One region of the Variovorax sp. P4_B10 genome, then DNA from elsewhere that is predicted to be linked to it. Evidence: predicted binding sites of a transcription regulator. Region 1 holds the regulator's gene; each other region holds the start of a gene.
The links. The regulator sigma-54, encoded in region 1, starts transcription at its own class of promoters, with help from an activator protein. The targets are predictions, from matches to a motif close to TGGCANGNAANCTGCTTT.
Positions count from the first base shown of each region.

Region 1 (5,301 bases):
GGAGCGCGGATCGAAGTTCATCGAGCCGACGAAGAGGATGCGCCGGTCGATCACCGCCGACTTGGCATGCAGCCGCCCCACCGAGGTGCCGAACAACCCGAGCCGCACGCTGCGCCGCGTGCGCGTGGTGCTCAGCTCGTAGAGGTCGGCGCCGAGCGTGAGCATCTCGGGCCGGTAGCGGCGGTACGCGGTGTGCACCAGCGGCTCGTCGGTGGCGGCGAGCGAGTTGGTCACCACGCTGATCTTCACGTTGCGCCGGCGGATCTCGCGCATCACCTCGAGCCCCGCGGCGCCCGGGATCAGGTAGGGCGAGACGATGGTCACCTCGGAGCGCGCGCGGCGCATCTGCTCGACCACGTTGTAGCGCACGCTGTCGACGTCGAGCAGCGGCACGCCGCCGTACGAGGCGGTCTTGCCGATCACGCGCTCGGGCGAATCGGCGTACGCCTCGGCGATGGCCCAGATCAGGCCGAGCTTGCCGGTGTCGAGGTCCTCGACCAGCGGGCTGTAGCCCAGCAGGTCGTTGGGGGCGGGCTTCGGCGGCGGCGGCGTGGTGTCGGGGCCGGTGGCGGCGTCGAAGCGCTTCTGCAGCTTCTCGCGCGACAGGCCGCTCGCCACCACCGACTGGATCGGCCGCACATGGACGCTGTTCCAGTACTGGTCGAACAGGGTGCCCAGGCGCGGGATCAGCGCGCCGGTCACGAAGGTGTCGAGGTCGATGAAGTTCTGGCCCGAGTTGCGCCTGAAGTACTGGTTGCCGATGTTGCGGCCACCCGCCACCGCCATCGCGCCGTCGGCGATGAAGAGCTTGTTGTGCATGCGCCGGTTGACGCGGCTGAAGTCGAAGAGCGAGGCGGTGAAGCGCCGCAGCAGGCTGCCGCGCCCGGCCGGAAACGGATTGAAGAGGCGCAGCTCGACGTTCGGCGTGGCGGCCAGCCCGAGCAGCAGTTCGTCTTCGCCCGAGGTGTAGAGGTCGTCCATCAGCAGCCGCACGCGCACGCCGCGCTGCGCCGCATCGCGCAGGGTGCGCAGCAGGTAGCGGCCGGTCTCGTCGTTCTCGATCTGGTAGTACTGCACGTCGAGCGTGCGCTGGGCGCGGCGCGCGAGCTGGATGCGGGTGTCGAAGGCGAAGTCGCCGCCCGGCATCAGGCGGAAGCCGCTGAGGTCGGGGTCGGGCTGGGAGGCCAGCGCGATCTTGCCGAGGGCCGTGTCGGCCGAGACGGCGAGGGCCTTGGTGGGCGGGCGTGGCGCTTCGTCGGGCAGGGTGGCGCAGCCTGCGAACAGCAACGATGCCGCCACGACGAAGACCCAGTGCCCACAACACGACAGCAGGCGACGGATCATCGGCGGCTTTCTACAGTGCCTTGCGCAGGTTGGCGGGCGCGATGCGCAGGGCTTCGCGGTACTTGGCCACGGTGCGCCGCGCGCACTCGATGCCCTGCTCCTTCAGCATCTCGGAAATCTGGCTGTCGGACAGCGGTTTCTTGATGCTCTCGGAGCTCACGAACTGCTTGATCAGCGCGCGCACCGCGGTGCTCGACGCATTGCCGCCGGTCTCGGTGCCGAGCGCCGAGCCGAAGAAGTACTTGAGCTCGACCGTGCCGAACGGTGTGGACATGTACTTGGCCGTGGTCACGCGCGAGATGGTCGATTCGTGCAGGCCCAGCTCGTCGGCAATTTCGCGCAGCACCAGCGGCCGCATCGCGAGCTCGCCGTGCACGAAGTAGCTCTTCTGACGCTCGACGATCGCATTGCTCACGCGCAGGATGGTATCGAAGCGCTGCTGGATGTTCTTGATGAACCAGCGCGCCTCCTGCAGCCGCTGCGACAGCGCCTGGCTGCCCTCGCCCTTGTGCGACTTGAGCGCACCGGCGTAGATGTCGTGCACGCGCAGGCGCGGCATCACCTCGGGGTTGAGCATGACGCGGAACTTCACGTTCGTGCCGCGGCCGATCTTGGTGACGATCACGTCGGGAATCACGATGTTGCGCTCGACGTCGACGAAACGGCGGCCCGGCTTGGGCTCGAGGCGCGCAATGATCTGCAGCGCCGAGCGCACCAGCTCTTCGTTGGTGCGCGTCAGGGTGGCCAGGCGCTTGAAGTCGCGCCGCGCGAGCAGCTCCATCGGCTGCTTGCAGATGGCGATGGCGGTCTTGCGGACCAGCGCTGCCTCCTCGGCCTCGTCCTCGCTGGCCAGTGCGCGCAGCTGGATGCCGAGGCATTCGCCCAGGTCGCGCGCGCCGACGCCGACGGGCTCCAGGCTCTGCAGCAGGCCGAGCGCCATCTGGAAGTGGTGCACGAGTTCGTCGAACTGGTCGTTGTCGTCGCCCGCAAGGCCCGAGGCCAGCGCGGGCAGCGAGTCTTCGAGGTAGCCGTCGTCGTTGAGCGATTCGATCAGGAAGCGCAGCGCGGCGCTGTCGTTCTCGTTCAGGCGCAGGCTGAGCGCCTGGCGGTGCAGGAACGATTGCAGCGATTCCTGGCTGCGCGCGAGCTCGGTGGCGTCGGCACGTTCGTCGTCGCCGAGGTTGTTCTGGCGCGCAGGCGCATCGCTGCCCCACTCGCTGTCGTCGGGCGCCATGTCGACGGTGCCGTCGCCTTCCCAGTCGGGCTCGCGCTCGGTGGTGTCGGCAGTGGCGCCATCGGCGTCGCTGGTTGCCGCGGTGTCGGTGGAGGCGGTCGTCGCGCTGCTGGCCGGCGCCGAGGCGAATTCGCTCTCGCCGGCCTCCTCGCGCGGCACGGGTGTGTCGACGGCATCGAGCCCGAATTCCTCGCGCGCCGCTTCTTCCGCGGTGCGTTCGAGGAACGGGTTCTCGTCCAGCATCTGCTCGACCTCCTGGCTCAGTTCGAGCGTGGAGAGCTGGAGCAGCCGGATCGACTGCTGCAGCTGTGGCGTGAGCGCCAGATGCTGCGAGACGCGAAGGGACAGCCCTTGCTTCATGGAGAACGCGACCCTCCCTTACATCCGGAAGTGCTCGCCCAGGTACACCCTGCGTACTTCGGCGTTGTCGACGATCTCCGAGGGTGTGCCTTGTGCCAGCACATGCCCGTCGCTGATGATGAACGCGTGATCGCAGATGCCCAGCGTTTCACGCACGTTGTGGTCGGTGATGAGCACGCCGATGCCGCGCTCCTTCAGGAAACTGATGATCCGCTGGATCTCGATGACCGCGATCGGGTCGATACCGGCGAAAGGCTCGTCCAGCAGGATGAAGCGCGGCTGGGTGGCCAGCGCGCGCGCGATCTCGACGCGGCGGCGTTCGCCGCCCGAGAGCGCGAGCGCGGGCGAGTCGCGCAGGTGGTCGACCCGCAGGTCGGCCAGCAGCTCGGACAGGCGCTCTTCGATGTGCTTCTTGGAAAGCGCCACCACCTTGCCGCTTTCGTCGGGTTCGCGCTGCAGCTCGAGCACGGCCCGCACGTTCTCTTCGACCGTCAGCTTGCGGAAGATCGAGGCTTCCTGCGGCAGGTAGCTCAGGCCCATGCGCGCACGGCGATGGATCGGCATGTGGGCGATGGGCTCGCCGTCGATGGTGATCTCGCCGGCGTCGGCACGCACCAGCCCGACGATCATGTAGAACGAGGTGGTCTTGCCGGCGCCATTGGGGCCGAGCAAACCGACGACTTCGCCCTTCTGCACGTCGAGCGAGACGTCCTTGACGACCGTGCGGCTGCCATAGCTTTTCTGCAGGCCGCGTGCGACCAGGCGGCTGCCCGGGACGTTGTTGGCTTCCTGGATTCCGGCGGTTTCGATCACTTGTGCCCTTCTCCCTCTCCACTGAGCGTGGTGGTCGAGCGCAGGCCGGTGCCAGGCGCGGGTGTGGGGGCCGGGGCCGCGGCAGGTTTCGCGCCCGCCGGGGCGGAGGCGCCGGGCTTCGGTGCGGCGGCCGCCTTGGGGGTGAGGATGGTCCTGACGCGTCCGCCCGGATTCGCCGCGTTCACGGCGGTGTTCGGCGGCACGGTGGAGCCGTTGACCGTGTAGGTGTCGTTGCTCTGGTCGTAGACGATCAGTGCGCCGGTGCTTTCGTCGTTCGGCGTGGCGCCCAGCAGGCGGCGCATGACGGCATTGCGGATGAACTTGACGTTGTCGGCGCGGCTGTCGTACTCGATGACTTCGGACTCGCCCTCGATCCACTCGTCGGGCGCATTGCGTTTCTGCTTGTAATAGGCCCGCTTGCCCGGCGCCGCCGTGACCACCCCGTACTGGTAGCCCTCGGCATCCTGGCGCACGTCGAGGCGCGCGCCGCGGATGATGATCGTGCCCTTCGTGACCAGCACGTTGCCGGTGAACACGCTGGTCTGTTTCAAGTCGTCGTAGCGCATCGAGTCGGACTCGATGTTCATCGGCTTGGTGCGGTCGGCCGTCTCGGCCAGGGCGCCCGAGGCGAGGCCGGCCAGCAACAGCGCGCCGATGGCCAGGTGGCCGATGCGACGAATGAGGGGGGGAGTGGTAGGGTAAGAATGCAATGTCATAGAGGCACGAAACTTGCTCTGAACCATTGTATGCGGCGGATTGCACCAGCCCACCAGCGCGGATGAAAAAGCCCGCCAAGGCGGGCCGGGTGTCCCTCAGGGGAGACACCGCGAAACCGGCTTCGCCGGGCCGCAGGTGTCGCCCCCTGCAAGGGGGTAGGCGCAGCGGACACGAAGTGCCGCGCAGCCCGGGGGTTAACCCTTCTTTGCTTCGCCGATCAGGTAGGTGACGACCTGGAGCACGTTGGTCATGTTGCCAGCGGTTTCGCCATCCACGTACCAGCGGCCGGCAACGGCCATCGCCGGCACCCCGGCCACCTTGTAGGCATCGGTCATCTGCGAGGCGCGCTTGGCCTTGCTGGCCACGCCGAACGAGGTGAAGACTTCCTTGAACTTGGCGCCGTCGAGGCCGTTGGCCGCGGCCCAGGCAATGATGTTGGCATCGCCGTTCACGTTCTGGCGCTGCTTGTGGATCGCGTTGAAGACCTTGGGCTGGAATTCGTCGACCTTGCCCATCGCTTCGAGCGCGTAGTACAGGCGCTGCTTGGCTTCGACGTCGTTGCCCACGAACGGCACCGGAATGCGGCGGAAGGCCACTTCCTTCGGGGCCGCCTTGGCCCAGGCCTCGAGCGCCGGCTCGAAGTCGTTGCAGTGCGGGCAGTTGTACGAGAAGAACTCGACCACTTCGATCTTGCCGGCCGGGGCATCGACCGGCACGCGCTTGTCGAGCACGAGGTACTGGGAGCCGGCCTTGGGCGCGAGCGCCTGGGCGCGGGCCGGGTTGGCGGCCAGCGAAAGCAGCCCGAGCGAAGTGGCGGCCAGCGAAAAGTCACG
Region 1 is NZ_JBFUHN010000016.1:31,516-36,816, reverse strand. Features, by position in the region: gene AC1DXX_RS10350 (phospholipase D family protein) at 1-1,344, opposite strand, end outside; gene rpoN (RNA polymerase factor sigma-54) at 1,355-2,938, opposite strand; gene lptB (LPS export ABC transporter ATP-binding protein) at 2,957-3,751, opposite strand; gene lptA (lipopolysaccharide transport periplasmic protein LptA) at 3,748-4,467, opposite strand; gene AC1DXX_RS10330 (thiol:disulfide interchange protein DsbA/DsbL) at 4,663-5,301, opposite strand, start outside.

Region 2 (5,301 bases), on a different contig from region 1:
CTGGTGCGGCTCTTCGGCACCTACGTGCCGCCGCAACTGGTCAACGAGATGCTCCTGCATCCGGACCGCTACAGCATGCGCGCCGAGAGCAAGCAGATGACCGTGATGTTCTGCGACATGCGCAACTTCACCCGGCTGTCCGAGCAGATGGCGCCGGCCGAATTGCAAGCCTTCCTGAACACCGTTTTCAGCCGGCTCACCCACGTGATCAGCGCGCACCGCGGCACGGTCGACAAGTACATGGGCGATTGCGTCATGGCCTTCTGGGGCGCGCCGATCGACACGCCCGATCACGCGGCGCTGGCCGTGCGCGCGGCACTCGACATGGCCGATGCCGTGCGCGAACTCAACCGGACCCACCGCGCGAGCGGTCTCCCCGAGATCAGCGCGGGCATCGGCATCAACAGCGGCGTGATGAGCGTCGGCGACATGGGCTCCGCCGCACGCCGCAGCTACACCGTGGTCGGCGATGCGGTCAATCTGGCATCGCGGCTCGAAGGCCTGAGCGGCCACTACGGCGTCGAGATCGTGGCGAGCGCCACGACACGCGAACTGGCGCCCGGCTACGCCTGGCAGGAGCTGGACAGCGTGCTCGTCAAAGGCAAGGCGCAGGCCGTTGCAGTCTTCACGCCGCTCGCCGCAGGCGCGGACACAGCCGTTTCGGCGCAGCAAAAAGAGCAGCTCGAGCGGTGGGCCCAGGTGCTCGAGGCCTACCGCCGCCAGGACTGGGCCGTGGGCCGGAGCTTGCTGGAGCCCCTGCTCGCCGCGGATGCCAAAAAAGTCCTTTACCAGCTCTATGCCCAGCGATTAGCCTCCATGGCGTTGCGTCCGCAAGACCCAAGCTGGGACGGCGCAACCCGGTTCGAAACCAAATGACGACAGACACATACAAGGGGTCTCTCACAATGCAGGTTCGTGTGCTGGGTTGCTCGGGCGCCATCGCCAAAGACTGCCGCACCACCTCGTTTCTGGTCGACACGGACCTGCTCGTCGATGCCGGTACCGGCGTCGGAGACCTCACGCTCGACGAGATGGCCCGCATCGACGACGTCGTGCTCACGCACAGCCACCTCGACCACATCGCCGCACTCCCCCTGATGATCGATGCCGTGGGCAGCCGCCGGACGCAACCGCTGCGCGTGCATGCACTGCGCGCCACCATCGAGGCCCTGCGCGCCCATGTGTTCAACAACGTCATCTGGCCCGATTTCGAGAGCATCCCGAGCCCCGAAGCGCCGTTCGTGAGCTTCCACGACATCGCGGTCGGGCAGACGCTGCAGCTGGGCAGCTGCGCGCCCAAGCTGATCGAAGTGCTGCCGGCCGTCCACACCGTGCCGGCCTGTGGTTTTGCCGTGCGCCGCGCCGAAGGGGGCGCTCACTGGGTCTTCAGCGGAGACACAGAGCGCAATGCGCCTTTCTGGGACCGCGTCAACGCGCTCGACGTGGCCATGCTGGTCATCGAAACGGCCTTTAGCAGCCGCGAGCAGGCCCTGGCGGAACGCAGCCTGCACCTCTCTCCCGCGGTGCTGGCCGAGGAACTCGCGCACATCGATCCGGGGAAGCGTTACCCGATCTACATCACCCACACCAAGCCGGCGGAAACCGAGGAAATCATGAGCCAGATCGAGACCCTGGCAGGGCGCCAGGTGGCGGGGTTGGCGCAGCGGGATATTCGCTGGCTGAAGGCGGATGGGGTCCTGACTTTCTGAGCTTGCCGCCGGTGCGACATGACAAATTTGTCACCGCCTGTAGCATCTTGAAGCAAGTTGTGTCACTTGGTGTAACACCAAGGTGAACAAAGGTGACGCTTTCAGTCAGTGCAGGGGGAGAAACCGGGTGGCACAGATGCTGCAGAAGATACTGCGCTCCGGGCTGGTTCCCGGGCTTTACAAACCAACCTGGAGTTAGTGAATGAACCGTCGTTCCATCGCACGCAATGTGCAAAAGGGTTTCACCCTGATCGAGTTGATGATCGTTGTGGCGATCATTGGTATCTTGGCTGCTATCGCGATTCCGCAGTACCAGACGTATGTGGCGAAGTCGCAAGTTCAACGTGTCGTTTCTGAATCGGGTTCGCTGAAAACGGCAATTGAAACATGCCTGCTGGACGGGAAGACGGCTGTTGGCGACCCTGCCACCGCCGGCAATTGTGATCCCCAGGCAACCGGTTCGAATCTTCAGGCTGGCGGTGGTAACGCAGCCCCCACGATTGCCACGCTCCCCACTGGCACGGACGTTCCGAAGGTGGTACTGTCCTCCACAGCTGCATCCACCATTGTGGCTACGTTTGGTAATAGCGCTGCGACTACGCTGAAGGCTGGCCCTGGCACTATTACTTGGTCGCGTGCTCTGGACGGTACTTGGACATGCCAAGCCAAGAGCGTTGACGCCAAGTACGTTACTTCGGCTTGCCCGCTGTAATTCGGTTTGCTGATGAAGCCGCCTACGGGCGGCTTTTTTTTTCCCCAACGTTGACTTAGTAGATGGTAAATCAAACATGACAACCAGTGTGCCGTCAAAAAAGCGGGCCCTAGGTTTCACGCTGATTGAATTGATGATCGTAGTTGCAATCATCGGCATACTCGCGGCGATCGCAATTCCTCAATATCAAACTTATGTCTTCAGGTCTCAGGTTCAGCGCGTGATCGGCGAGTCTGGATCCATCAAGCCGGCGGTAGAGGTCTGCTTGTCGGAAGGTAAGACCAACGTTGGAGATCCTGCGACGGTTGGAAATTGTGATCCTCAGGCCACTGGTTCGAATCTCCTGGTGACTGCGGGCAACGCGGCTCCGACAACTGCAGTAGTCTGGTCCGCAGCAGGCACTGGTGTTCCGCAAGTCTCCCTGTCCACTACCGTTTCCTCAACGATCGTGGCGACATTCGGAAATCTCGCAGGAGCGCCCCTACAGGGCGCAACGGCCGGAACCATTACATGGGCGCGCGACCTGAACGGATCCTGGAGCTGCAAGGCTGCCAACATCGATGCGAAGTACGTTTCTTCAGCATGCCCGCTCTAGTGGGTGATCCGCCTCGGGCCAACAGGCGCAGGCAAAATCGCTCAGATGAGTTTCTTCGCAACGTATGCCAGCGCTGACGACACTGCCAAGCAAAACTTTTCTCCCCTGATCTGCAGCGCACTGATTGCGTCGCCTTTTCTCTTTCCGATTGTTGCTGGCCCCTCGGTCAACGTCTGGCAACAGCTGGTGTCTTGGCTCTGCATCGCGGCCTTGCTCCTCTTGTCTGGAGCGAAGCATCTCAAGCCGCATCCATCGGTAACCTTGTGGCTCGCTGCGGGTGCGGTGCTCATCGCGGTCTTCCAGAGCCCTCGTCTCGGAATCGGCCCCAGGCTGTCTGCCGTCGCAGTCGTGTTCGCAACCGGCATGGCCGCCTTCGCCGGTGCTGCGCTCGTGCAGGATCGCGCGCGGATGCAAGCCGCGCTGGCTCACGGCCTGCTGTGGGCAGGAACCGTCAGCGCAGTGCTTGGATTGCTCCAGTACTACGGCCTCGCCGGCCTTCTCCATCCGTGGACCACCGAACCCGGCGCCGGCCAGGCCTTCGGCAACCTGCGGCAACGCAATCAATTCGCAAGCCTGATCGGCATGGCGCTGATCGCGGCGCTTTGGCTCTACGCGCGCTATCGCGGCGGGTCGGTGCAGCGACGCCTGCTGTGGGTGGGCATGGTTTCGCCTCTGCTGGTCGCCGCTGCGGCGTCAACTCGCAGGCAGTGGTGTGGTGTCGACGGCATGATGCAGCGCCTGAGCGAAGGCGCGCCCATGGGGCAGAGCCGGCTCATTCTCTGGCGCAACGTGCTCACCCTGATCGCCGAGCGTCCGTGGACCGGTTGAGGGTGGGGCGAGCTGAGCTTCGCGCATTGCATGCACAGCACGCCTTATCCAGAGGCACGCTTTGTCGAAATTCTCGACAAAGCGCACAACTTGCCCTTGCACCTTGCGGTGGAGCTCGGCATTCCCGCCGCCGTATTGATTTGCGGCGGGTTTCTCTGGTTGGTGATTACCGCAAAACCTTGGCGTGAGCGCGAACCGTTTCGTCGAACTGCAGGGTTCCTGGCTGCAACCCAAGTGAACTTCGCCAAGCTCACGCTGACGCCAGTCACGCCCGCCAATGCTGAGAGGTGCGTGTACTGATCGGATGCATCCTGCATTTCTCGCCTGAGCTGAACCGCTGGGCCTCCATGAAGAAGCCCGTGCTGAAGCGGAGCGATTCAGCATCGCGTTTCCGCTCAAGCACGGGCTGCCGAACCTCCGTCCACTCAATCGATCGCCGGCACTTCCCGCCAGTTCAACAACCGCAGCGACGTCCCCTTGCCGAAGTCGATAGGCGGGGGGTGGAGCCCACCGTCCACGTCACCGGCAATGCCTTGCATCCTGCCGTTGTTGTTGATGATCTGGATGTCGGTAATTGCGCTGCTGTAGCTGACATAGGCAGTCCCCGCCGGAAGCAGCGCGGAGTTGCCCGATCCGTAGTTCACCGCATAGATGCGGCTTTGGCCGGAAGGGCTGCAGGCGTTGCCCGTTGTCAGCAGGCTCGAGAACAGCACCACGCCGTTGAACGAAGTCGGGTTCAGCACCATGCGCCAGGCAATGGTCGTGTCCTTGCCCAGGTCGAGGTACCAGCCTTGGGTGGTGCCGAAGTTCACCGGCGTGGTGCCCTTCAGATTGGCCTCCGTGATTTCCGTCAAAAGGCTCCGTGTCATCGGATAGGTGCCGCCGGTGCCAAAGCTTGCCGCATTGCCATCGACGAGGGCGTAGAAGCTCTGCGCCGCGGCCGAGCTGATGTCGACCGTATCCAGCAACTGGCCTGTGCCAAACATGACGTAGCGCTTCTTCGTTTTTGGATCGATTTCCACCAGCGGCTGCGTGGTGATCGGCTGCGCATTGCCATTTGCATCCGCAAGTGTTGCAAGCTTCAACGGTGCAGGGTAGAGGCCTGTGCTGCCCTTGGCGGCCGTCACGTCGAAGCGCCAGAGTTGGCCGTTCAGGTCACCGGCGTAAAGCGCATCGGCCGTTCCGTCGGTGAAGTCGCCAATGTAGGCGGTCGCCTGGGTCAGCCCCGCAGAAGAATTGCCGGTCTGAACCTTTTCGAGCAGCGCGCCGTTTCTCGGGTTCACGAAGTAGATGTAGCCGAAGCCATCGCCATTGTTGTAGCCCGAGGTGAACACCACCACCCAGCCATACTTTTTGGTCTTCAGCACGATGGGGGCCCCGAAACTGAATCCCAGCGTGTTGCTGACGCCAGTCGTCGCGCCCGTGAACTCCCAAAGAATCTTGGTCTTGACGACGTC
Region 2 is NZ_JBFUHN010000003.1:628-5,928, forward strand. Features, by position in the region: partial or broken gene AC1DXX_RS02315 (adenylate/guanylate cyclase domain-containing protein) at 1-876, shown strand, start outside; gene AC1DXX_RS02320 (3',5'-cyclic-nucleotide phosphodiesterase) at 906-1,709, shown strand; gene AC1DXX_RS02325 (pilin) at 1,912-2,421, shown strand; gene AC1DXX_RS02330 (pilin) at 2,498-3,016, shown strand; gene AC1DXX_RS02335 (pilin glycosylation ligase domain-containing protein) at 3,062-3,844, shown strand; gene AC1DXX_RS02340 (hypothetical protein) at 3,875-4,144, shown strand; gene AC1DXX_RS02345 (PilC/PilY family type IV pilus protein) at 4,270-5,301, opposite strand, start outside.
Region 2: the regulator sigma-54 is predicted to act here: its motif matches at 1,838-1,855, upstream of AC1DXX_RS02325 (pilin).

Region 3 (4,275 bases), on a different contig from region 1:
TGCGTCGCCGTCCGCACCAGCACCGCGTTGCCTTGCCCGATGTCGGCTGCGAGCAGTTCGAACTCACCGGCTGCCGGCCGCGGCATCTGCCACAACAGCACCGGCAGCAACAGCGGCAGCCCGAGCGCGCGCACGGTCCATGGCAGCGGCATGGCGAGCAGCGCCCCGCCAGCCACGCCGCAGGCTGCCATCCACCAGGGCGGCGCAGCCATCGACAGCGTGGCGAAAGGCAACCCGGCGAACCATTGCAGCAGCACGGCAAGCGCCTGCACGGCCCAGGCCGCGACGTCCCACATCGGCGCCACGACCGCCCCCAGCATGACCAGCGGCGTGACCACCAGGGTGACCCATGGAATCGCGATCGCGTTGGCGATCAGGCCGACCAGCGACACCTGCTGGAACAGCAGCAGGCTGAGCGGCGTGAGTGCCAGCGTGATCACCCATTGCTCGCGAAAGAACAGGAGCAACCGGGTTGCAGCGCCCTTTTTCCTCCCGGCCGGCCCTGTCGAATCGGTGGCAAAGAGCACGCCCACCGCGACAAAGCTGAGCCAGAAGCCAGCCTGCATCAGGGCCCAGGGGTCGATCGCCACCACCACGGCGGCCGTCAGCAGCCAGACATGCGGCCACGGCCAGCGCCGCCCGGTCAGGCGCAGCAGCGCCACCGTCGCGAGCATCCAGACCGTGCGCTGCGAGGGCACGCCCCAGCCGCTGAAGAGTGCATAGAGCGTCGCGAGCAGCACACCGCCCGCCAGCGCAGCCTGTTGCGCCGGCAGGCGCAGCATCAACCGGCTGCTGCATCGCCACAGTGCGCCGACGGCATGCGCGGCGAGCCAGGCGAACATGGTGATGTGCAGCCCCGAGATCGACATGAGGTGCGCGACGCCGGTGGCCCGGAACACGTCCCAGTCGGCGCGGTCGATGGCGCCCTGGTCGCCCGTGAGCAGCGCAGCGATCACGCCCGCCTGCCGCCGGTCAAGTACGCGCTCGAACACCGCGTCGCGCACCGCCTCCCGCACGCGCTCGATGGGGTGCCGCCAGGTGGCAGCCAGGTGCTGGGGCGCCGCATCGCGCACGCCCGTGCGCACATAGCCGCTGGCATGCACGCCCTGCTCCCACAGCCACAGCTCGCTGTCGAAACCGTGCGGATTGAGATTGCCATGGGGCGCCCTGAGCCGCACCGTCATGCGCCATCGTTCGCCCGCATGCAATGCGCCGACGACGCTGGGAGAAGGTGCCCGCCCCTCGGGAGCGCGCCCCCACAGGCCGGTGTTCTCGCCATACCAGCCCAGCGCGATGCGCGACGGAACGGCCGGCGGCACCTCGTCCCGCGCGTCGGCCCATCGGGCCGACTCGACATCGAGATGAAACCGCGTTCCAGCCTCGTTGCGCTGCGGCATCTGCGGCACCACGCCGATCACCTGCAGGTCGCGCCCTTCGAGCGCAGGCGCCAGCGCGCCGCTCGCATAGGCCACGGCACGCCAGCCCGCCAGCCCGGCACCGGCCATTGCGCCGCAGACCAGCGCCGCGGCCAGCAGCAGCCGCCCGGACGTCCGCCGCCACCACAGCCCCGCCACGCCCGCAAACAGCAAGGCCGCGTAGGCACCGGCCTCCCACAACGCAGGCTGATGCAATTGCAACGCCGCGCCGAGCAGCGATCCGCCCAGCGCAGCAAAAGCCCACGGCCCGGCCGCAGCCGAGCCCGACGCCCGTGACGGCGTCACTGAACAACTCCACAACACATGATGCAAACCCTCCCCGGACTCGCGCTCGATGGCGCGTTAATTGCTTGGCATCTGGGCTAGTATGCGTCTCACAAGAGACATCTTTTCGATGCAATCTCGCAGTACTGCACATAAAAACGCATGTCCATTCACGCCGCTCTCCACCACGTCACCCACTACAAATACGACCGCCTGGTGCAGCTGGGCCCGCAGGTCGTGCGCTTGCGGCCCGCGCCGCATTGCCGCAGCAATGTGGTCTCGTACTCGCTGCGGGTCGAACCGGCCGAGCACTTCGTCAACTGGATGCAGGACCCGTTCGCCAACTACCAGGCACGGCTCGTGTTTCCCGAGAAGACGCGCGAATTCAAGGTCACCGTCGACCTCGTGGTCGAAATGGCGGTCTACAACCCCTTCGACTTCTTCCTCGAGCCGCAGGCCGAGAACTTTCCGTTCAAGTACACCGCCTCGCAGGCCGAAGAGCTCGCACCCTACCTCGTCACCGAAACGCCGACCCCGCTGCTGCAGGCCTACCTCGACAAGATCGAGCGCAAGGAACAGCGCACCATCGACTTCCTGGTCGGCATCAACCAGCAGGTCCAGAAGGACGTCAACTACCTGATCCGCATGGAGCCCGGCGTGCAGACGCCGGAAGAAACGCTCACCAGCGGCAGCGGCTCCTGCCGCGACTCGGGCTGGCTGCTGGTGCAGCTGCTGCGCCACATGGGCCTGGCCGCGCGTTTCGTCTCCGGCTACCTGATCCAGCTCACGCCCGACGTGAAGTCGCTCGACGGCCCGAGCGGCACCACGGTCGACTTCACCGACCTGCACGCCTGGTGCGAAGTGTTCCTGCCGGGCGCCGGCTGGATCGGCCTCGATGCCACCTCGGGCCTGATGGCCGGCGAAGGCCATATTCCGCTCGCCTGCACGCCCACGCCATCGAGCGCGGCGCCCATCGAGGGCGGCGTCGACGAATCCGAGGTCGAGTTCGGCCATGAAATGAAGGTCACGCGCATCTACGAATCGCCGCGCGTCACCAAGCCCTACACCGAAGAGCAGTGGTCCGAAGTGCTGGCGCTGGGCGATGCGGTCGATGCGCGCCTGAAGGCCGGCGACGTGCGCCTCACGATGGGCGGCGAGCCCACCTACGTGGCCACCAGCGACCGCGACGCGCCCGAGTGGAACACCGATGCGCTCGGCCCCACGAAGCGCGGCTACGCCACCGAACTGGTCCACAAGCTGCGCGCCGAGTACGGCCAGGGCGGCTTCCTGCACTTCGGACAGGGCAAGTGGTACCCGGGCGAGCAGTTGCCGCGCTGGGCCCTTTCGATCTTCTGGCGTGCCGACGGCCAGACGCTCTGGCACAACCCCGAACTCTTCGCCGACGAACGCGTGCCCACGCACTACACGAGCGAAGACGCGAGCCGCTTCACCACCGTGCTGGCCCACAAGCTCGGCCTGACCGAGCGCTACATCCAGCCCGGCTACGAAGACATCTACTACTACCTCTGGCGCGAGCGCCGCCTGCCGGTGAACGTCGACCCCTTCGAATCGAAGCTCGACGACGAACTCGAACGCGTGCGCCTGCGCCGCGTGTTCACGCAGAAGCTCGACGCGGTGATCGGCTACATGCTGCCCATCGAGCCCGGCAACGCGAACGGCGATGCGCCTGCGCTCGCGGGCCCGGCCTGGAAAACCGGCCCCTGGTTCCTGCGCGACGACCGCCTCTACCTGATCCCGGGCGACTCGCCCATGGGCTACCGCCTGCCGCTCGACTCGCAGCCGTGGGCCAGCAAGGGCGACTACCCCTACCTGATCGAACGCGACCCGACCGCGCCGCGCGGCGCCCTGCCGAGCGCTTCCGACTACCGCGCGCGCTACACCACGGACACCGGCGCATCCGGAACCGGCGACCTCGGCGCCGTGCCCTACGCCTTCGGCGCGCCGCCCGTGGTGCCTTCGGCGCTGCGCATGCAGAGCCCCGGCGATGCCGCGAGCGGCGACGCTGCTGCTGCAGCCGCAGCAGCCGCCGACGAAGCCACCACAACCACGACGCCTGCCACCCGCCAGCCCCTGCGCGGCGAATCGGCCCATTGGGTCACGCGCACCGCGCTGTGCGTCGAAGTGCGCGACCCGCGCCGCGCCAACGGCCCTTCGGCCGAGAAAAAGGGCAGCGCCTCGGGCGTGCTCTACGTCTTCATGCCGCCGCTCGCCCGCCTCGAGGACTACCTCGACCTCGTCGCGGCCGTCGAAGCCACCGCGCAGCAGCTCGGCATGCGCATCGTGATGGAAGGCTATCCGCCGCCGCGCGATCCGCGCCTCAAGATGCTGGCCGTCACCCCCGACCCGGGCGTGATCGAAGTCAACATCCATCCAGCGCACAACTGGAAGGAACTGGTCGCCCACACCGAGTTCCTCTACAACGCCGCGTTCGAAACCCGCCTCTCGGCCGAGAAGTTCATGACCGACGGCCGCCACACCGGCACCGGCGGCGGCAACCACTTCGTGATGGGCGGCGCCACTCCCGCCGACAGCCCCTTCCTGCGCCGGCCCGAGC
Region 3 is NZ_JBFUHN010000037.1:31,437-35,711, forward strand. Features, by position in the region: gene AC1DXX_RS18255 (DNA internalization-related competence protein ComEC/Rec2) at 1-1,721, opposite strand, end outside; gene AC1DXX_RS18260 (transglutaminase family protein) at 1,863-4,275, shown strand, end outside.
Region 3: the regulator sigma-54 is predicted to act here: its motif matches at 1,772-1,789, upstream of AC1DXX_RS18260 (transglutaminase family protein).

Region 4 (5,301 bases), on a different contig from region 1:
GCCGGGGCGCTTCTGCGCGGCGGGCGTGAGGCCGACCAGCGCGAGCGCCGCATCGGTGCGCGCACGCAGTTGCGCCTTGCTTTCGGTGGCTGCGAACACGCGCTCGACCGCGAGGTACACGTTCTCGAAGCAGGTGAGCCAGGGCAGCAGCGAGTGGTTCTGGAACACCACCGCGCGCTCGGGGCCGGGGCCCTTGATCTCCCTGTTGGCGCACAGCAGCACGCCTTGCGTCGGCGTCGTAAGCCCGGCAATCAGGTTCAGCAGCGTCGACTTGCCGCAGCCCGAGTGGCCGATGAGCGTGATGAACTCGCCCTTGGCGACGTTGAGGTTGATGTCGCGCAGTGCCAGGAAGCTGCCCTTGGCCGTCTTGAAGCGCTGCTCGACGCCGTGGATCTCGATGTACTTCGAATCGTCGTTCATTGGAAACCTCCGCGCAGCAGCGCTGCGGTATTCGCCTTCGGAGCGGCCGTGCGGCTCATGATTTCACCTCTTCGAACGTGAATGCAGTGGCGAGCTTGATGAGCGCGAACTCCAGCACCAGGCCGACGATGCCGATCACGAAGATCGCGATGATGATGTTGGCGACGTTGAGGTTGTTCCACTCGTCCCACACCCAGAAGCCGATGCCGACGCCGCCGGTCAGCATCTCGGCCGCGACGATCACCAGCCAGGCGGTGCCCACCGCGAGCCGCACGCCGGTGAGCATGTAGGGCAGCACGGCGGGGAAGAGGATCTTGGTGAGGATCTTCCATTCGCTCAGGTTCAGCACCTTGGCCACGTTCATGTAGTCGCTCGGCACGCGCTGCACGCCGACGGCGGTGTTGATCACCATCGGCCAGATCGAGCAGATGAAGATGGTCCAGATGGCCGCCGGGTTGGCGCCCTTGAACACCAGCAGGCCGATGGGCAGCCAGGCCAGCGGCGACACCGGGCGCAGCAGGCTGATCAGCGGGTTGAACATGCGCGCAAGGAACTCGAAGCGCCCGATCGCGAAGCCCGCCGGAATGCCGACCGCGGCTGCGAGGCCGAAGCCCAGCGCCACGCGCTGCAGCGACGAGAGCACGTTCCAGCCCACGCCCTGGTCGTTCGGCCCCTTGCTGTAGAACGGATCGCTGAACACCGTGAGCGCCTGCTGCCAGGTGGCCAGCGGCGTGGGAAAGCCGGTGGTGCTCTTCATTGCGACCAGCTCCCAGATCAGCACCAGCAGGCCGAAGCCTGCGATCGGGGGCAGCACGCGCATCCAGAAGGCGCGCATGTCGATGGGCGTGCGGGTGCGGGGCTCGGGTGCCGGGGGCGTCACCGCGGCAGGCGCGGGCGCCACGGATTTGGCCGCGGCAGGCGACGCGGCCTGCGACGCGACCGCTTCGAGCGGGGAGTGGAAAACAGCGCTGACCATGGTGTGTTGCTCCTCAGACATGCAGCTTGAACGAATCGGCGTACTTCTTCGGGTCCTTGCCGTCCCAGACCGTGCCGTCGAACAGCTTGCTGGTGCGCAGCACCTCCTTGGGCACGGGCGTCTGCGTGGCGGCGGCGGCCTGCTTGTAGATGTCGATGCGGTTGATCTCGGTGGCCACCTTCAGGTAGTCGGGGTGCTCCTTCAGCAAGCCCCAGCGCTTGTGCTGCGTGAGGAACCACATGCCGTCCGACAGGTACGGAAAGTTCACGGCGCCGCCGTTGTAGAACTTCATGTGGTTGGGGTCGTCCCAGCTCTTGCCGAGGCCGTTGGTGTAGCGGCCCAGGATGCGCTGGTTGATGGCGTCCACGCTGGTGTTGACGTAGCTCTTGTCGGCGATGGTCTCGGCCATCTTGTTCTTGTTCTGCAGGCCGGCGTCGATCCACTTGCCGGCCTCGAGGATCGCGGCGGTCACGGCGCGCGCGGTGTTCGGGTACTTCTTCGTGAACTCGGCGGTGCAGCCGAGCACCTTCTCGGGGTGGTCCTTCCAGATGTCCTGGGTGGTGATGGCGGTGATGCCGATGCCGTCCATGATCGCGCGCTGGCCCCAGGGCTCGCCCACGCAGTAGCCGTCCATGTTGCCCACGCGCATGTTGGCCACCATCTGCGGGGGCGGCACGGTGATGTTCTTGACGTCCTTGAACGGGTCGATGCCGGCCGAGGCCAGCCAGTAGTAGAGCCACATGGCGTGCGTGCCGGTGGGGAAGGTCTGTGCGAAGGTGTATTCGCGTTTCTCGGTGGCGATGAGCTTGGCGAGCGACGCGGCATCGACCGCGCCCTTGTCGGCCAGCTTTTTCGAGAGCGTGATGGCCTGGCCGTTGTTGTTGAGGGTCATGAGCACGGCCATGTCCTTCTTGGGGCCGCTCAGGCCCAGGTGCATGCCGTAGACCAGGCCGTAGAGCACGTGCGCCATGTCCAGGTCGCCGTTGGAGAGCTTGTCGCGCACGCCGGCCCAACTGGCTTCCTTGCTGGGGACGATCTTCACGCCGTACTTCTTGTCGATGCCGAGCACCGAGGCCATCACCACGCTGGCGCAATCGGTCAGCGGGATGAAGCCGATCTTCACTTCTTCCTTCTCGGGCTTGTCGGAGCCCTGGGCCCAGACGGCGGCGCGCAGCGCGGGGTCGATGCCCACGGCGCCGATGGCGGCGGCTTGCAGTACGCGGCGGCGGCTGAGGCGGGTTTTCAGCAGGTCGGTCATGGGGACGGGCTCCGGTTGAAGAATGAACAAACAAAAAGCAGAAGCGAAAAACAAAAAAAGGCGTCCCGACCGCGCAGGGGCTGCTCGCGAACGAGCCCTTGCGGGATGGGGACGCCTTTGTCCGGTTCGGTGGACGACACCCGCCGTTGGGTGCCGCCTGCCTGAAGACCACGAGGGCCTGTGGACTCACTTAAGCAAACTGTGTGCCAATGACTACGTCCGGTCTGGTGCTATCGAAAAAGTAGCTCGAGGACGCGGTGTGGGAAGGCCGAAGTGCCGCCGAGACTCGCAAGGCATCGAAAGCACGTTTTTGTGCGCTGCACCAACTTGAACGCTCTCAGCGCGGCGGCCGGGCGTCGGGCAGCGGCAGGTAGTCGGCCATGGCCAGCATCGACTCGGCCACGTCGACCAGCCGGCGCTTCTGGTTCATGGCGGTCTGGCGCAGCATCTTGTGGGCTTCGTCCTCGCTGAGGCGGCGGTGCGCCATCAGCAGGCCCTTGGCGCGCTCGACCACCTTGCGTTCGTTGAGCGAGGCCCGCACGGTCTCGAGTTCGTCGCTCATGGCCTGCAGGCGCTGCGACTGCTCCTGCACCATGTCGAGCACCGAGCGCTCCAGGACGCGGCCGTAGGGGGCAGGGGCCACGGCCTGCGTGCCGGCATCGTCGAAGAACATGGCGCCGCCGGACTGCGGTGCCAGCGTGCCGAGCAACTGCTGGTAGGCCTCCAGTTCGGTGCGTGCCTGCGCGGTCTTGCGGCCGCACAGGGCGCGCAGGTCGGCAGCGAGGCGGTCTTCGACGGTCTTCATGGCGTCGATGCGGCGCGTGCAGCAGTCGAACCAGCTCTGGCTCAGCTGGCTGTAAGGCGCGTCGGGCGCGGCGGCCGGGGCGGTGCCGGTGCGGCGCAGGCGTTCGAGCTCGGCCATGGTGGCGCTGGACTCGCTCTCGCGCCAGAGCGCCAGCACCTCTTCGCTCGAGAAATYGGTGAAGACGTGGAAGCAGCGCTCCTGCGATTCGATCAGGTGCAGCCACTGCACGCGCTGCGCGTCGTTGCTGCGGCCCAGCGCCAGCGTGGCGGCCCCGAAGGCCCGCTCCTGCCCCGCGAACTCCTTGCCCTGCATGAAGTTGAACATCGCGACCAGCAGCCGCGAGATCTCGGGGTCGGTGGCGCCGTCGGCCGCTTCGAACACCACGGCCAGCAGGCCGGCGACGAGCTTGGCGAAGGCCGCGGTGGACTGCGCCGGCGTGAGCTCGAGCGCGCCGACGCGGCGGCGCAGCGCGGGCAGGGCGTCCAGGCCCGGCAGCACCCAGGCGATGCGGCTGAAGAGGCGCGCGCTGTTGCCGGCGCTGGCGCGCTGGCGGGCCTCGGTCTCGAGCTGGTCGAAACCGTTGCGCACTTCCTGTTCGAGCGCCAGGCATTCGGCGATCTGCGGATCGCGCTGGTCGGCGAAGCGGCCGCCGCGCGAGGCGAGGAACACGTTGGACATGCCGCGCTCGCGCTGCAGCGCATGCACCAGCCGGCCGATCACGCCGACCAGCTCGCTGGTGCGGGCGAGCTGGTCCAGCTCGTCGATTTCGCACTGGCGGGCGGCGATCAGGAAATGCAGACCGGATTTCATGGTGGGTGAGGGAGGTTGCGCGCACCGTTACTGCAACATCCGTGCCTCGACCCGAGCTTGCCCCTTTGCGGGCGCCCTTTGCAAGCGACACCTACACTCGCGGCATGCTTTTGTTGGGAATCGAATCATCCTGCGACGAAACCGGCGTGGCGCTGGTCGAGTCGCACGGCGACGCGCTGCCGGTGCTGCTTTCGCACGCGCTGCACAGCCAGATCGCCATGCACCAGGCCTACGGCGGCGTGGTGCCCGAGCTGGCCAGCCGCGACCACATCCGCCGCGTGCTGCCGCTCACCGAAGCCGTCATGGCCGAGGCCGGGCGCTCGCTGGGCGAGATCGACGTGGTGGCCTACACGCGCGGGCCGGGGCTGGCGGGGGCACTGCTGGTGGGCGCGGGCGTGGCCTGCGCGCTGGGCGTGGCGCTCGGCAAGCCGGTGCTGGGCGTGCATCACCTCGAAGGGCATCTGCTGTCGCCGTTCCTGAGTGCCGATCCGCCTGAATTTCCGTTCGTCGCCCTGCTGGTGTCGGGGGGGCATACCCAGCTGATGCGGGTCGACGGCGTGGGCCGCTACGAGCTGCTCGGCGAAACCATCGACGACGCGGCCGGCGAGGCCTTCGACAAGAGCGCCAAGCTCATGGGCCTGCCGTACCCGGGCGGCCCGTGGCTTGCCAAGCTGGCCGAAGATGGCAGCGCCACCGCGTTCAAGCTGCCGCGGCCGCTGCTGCACAGCGGCGATCTCGATTTTTCCTTTGCCGGCCTGAAGACGGCGGTGCTCACGCAGGCCAAGAAGCTCGGCGACCGGCTCGAGGCGAACAAGGCCGATCTCGCAGCGTCCACGCAGGCCGCCATCGTCGAGGTGCTGCTGAAGAAGTCGCTCGCCGCGCTCGACCAGACCGGGCTGAAGCGCCTGGTGGTGGCCGGCGGCGTGGGGGCGAACAAGAACCTGCGCGAGCAGCTGAATGCCGCCTGTGCCAAGCGCCGGGTGCGCGTGCACTACCCCGAGCTGCACCTGTGCACCGACAACGGCGCCATGA
Region 4 is NZ_JBFUHN010000015.1:76,431-81,731, reverse strand. Features, by position in the region: gene AC1DXX_RS10105 (ABC transporter ATP-binding protein) at 1-420, opposite strand, end outside; gene ntrB (nitrate ABC transporter permease) at 476-1,396, opposite strand; gene AC1DXX_RS10095 (CmpA/NrtA family ABC transporter substrate-binding protein) at 1,410-2,654, opposite strand; gene AC1DXX_RS10090 (nitrate- and nitrite sensing domain-containing protein) at 2,992-4,269, opposite strand; gene tsaD (tRNA (adenosine(37)-N6)-threonylcarbamoyltransferase complex transferase subunit TsaD) at 4,374-5,301, shown strand, end outside.
Region 4: the regulator sigma-54 is predicted to act here: its motif matches at 2,846-2,863, upstream of AC1DXX_RS10095 (CmpA/NrtA family ABC transporter substrate-binding protein).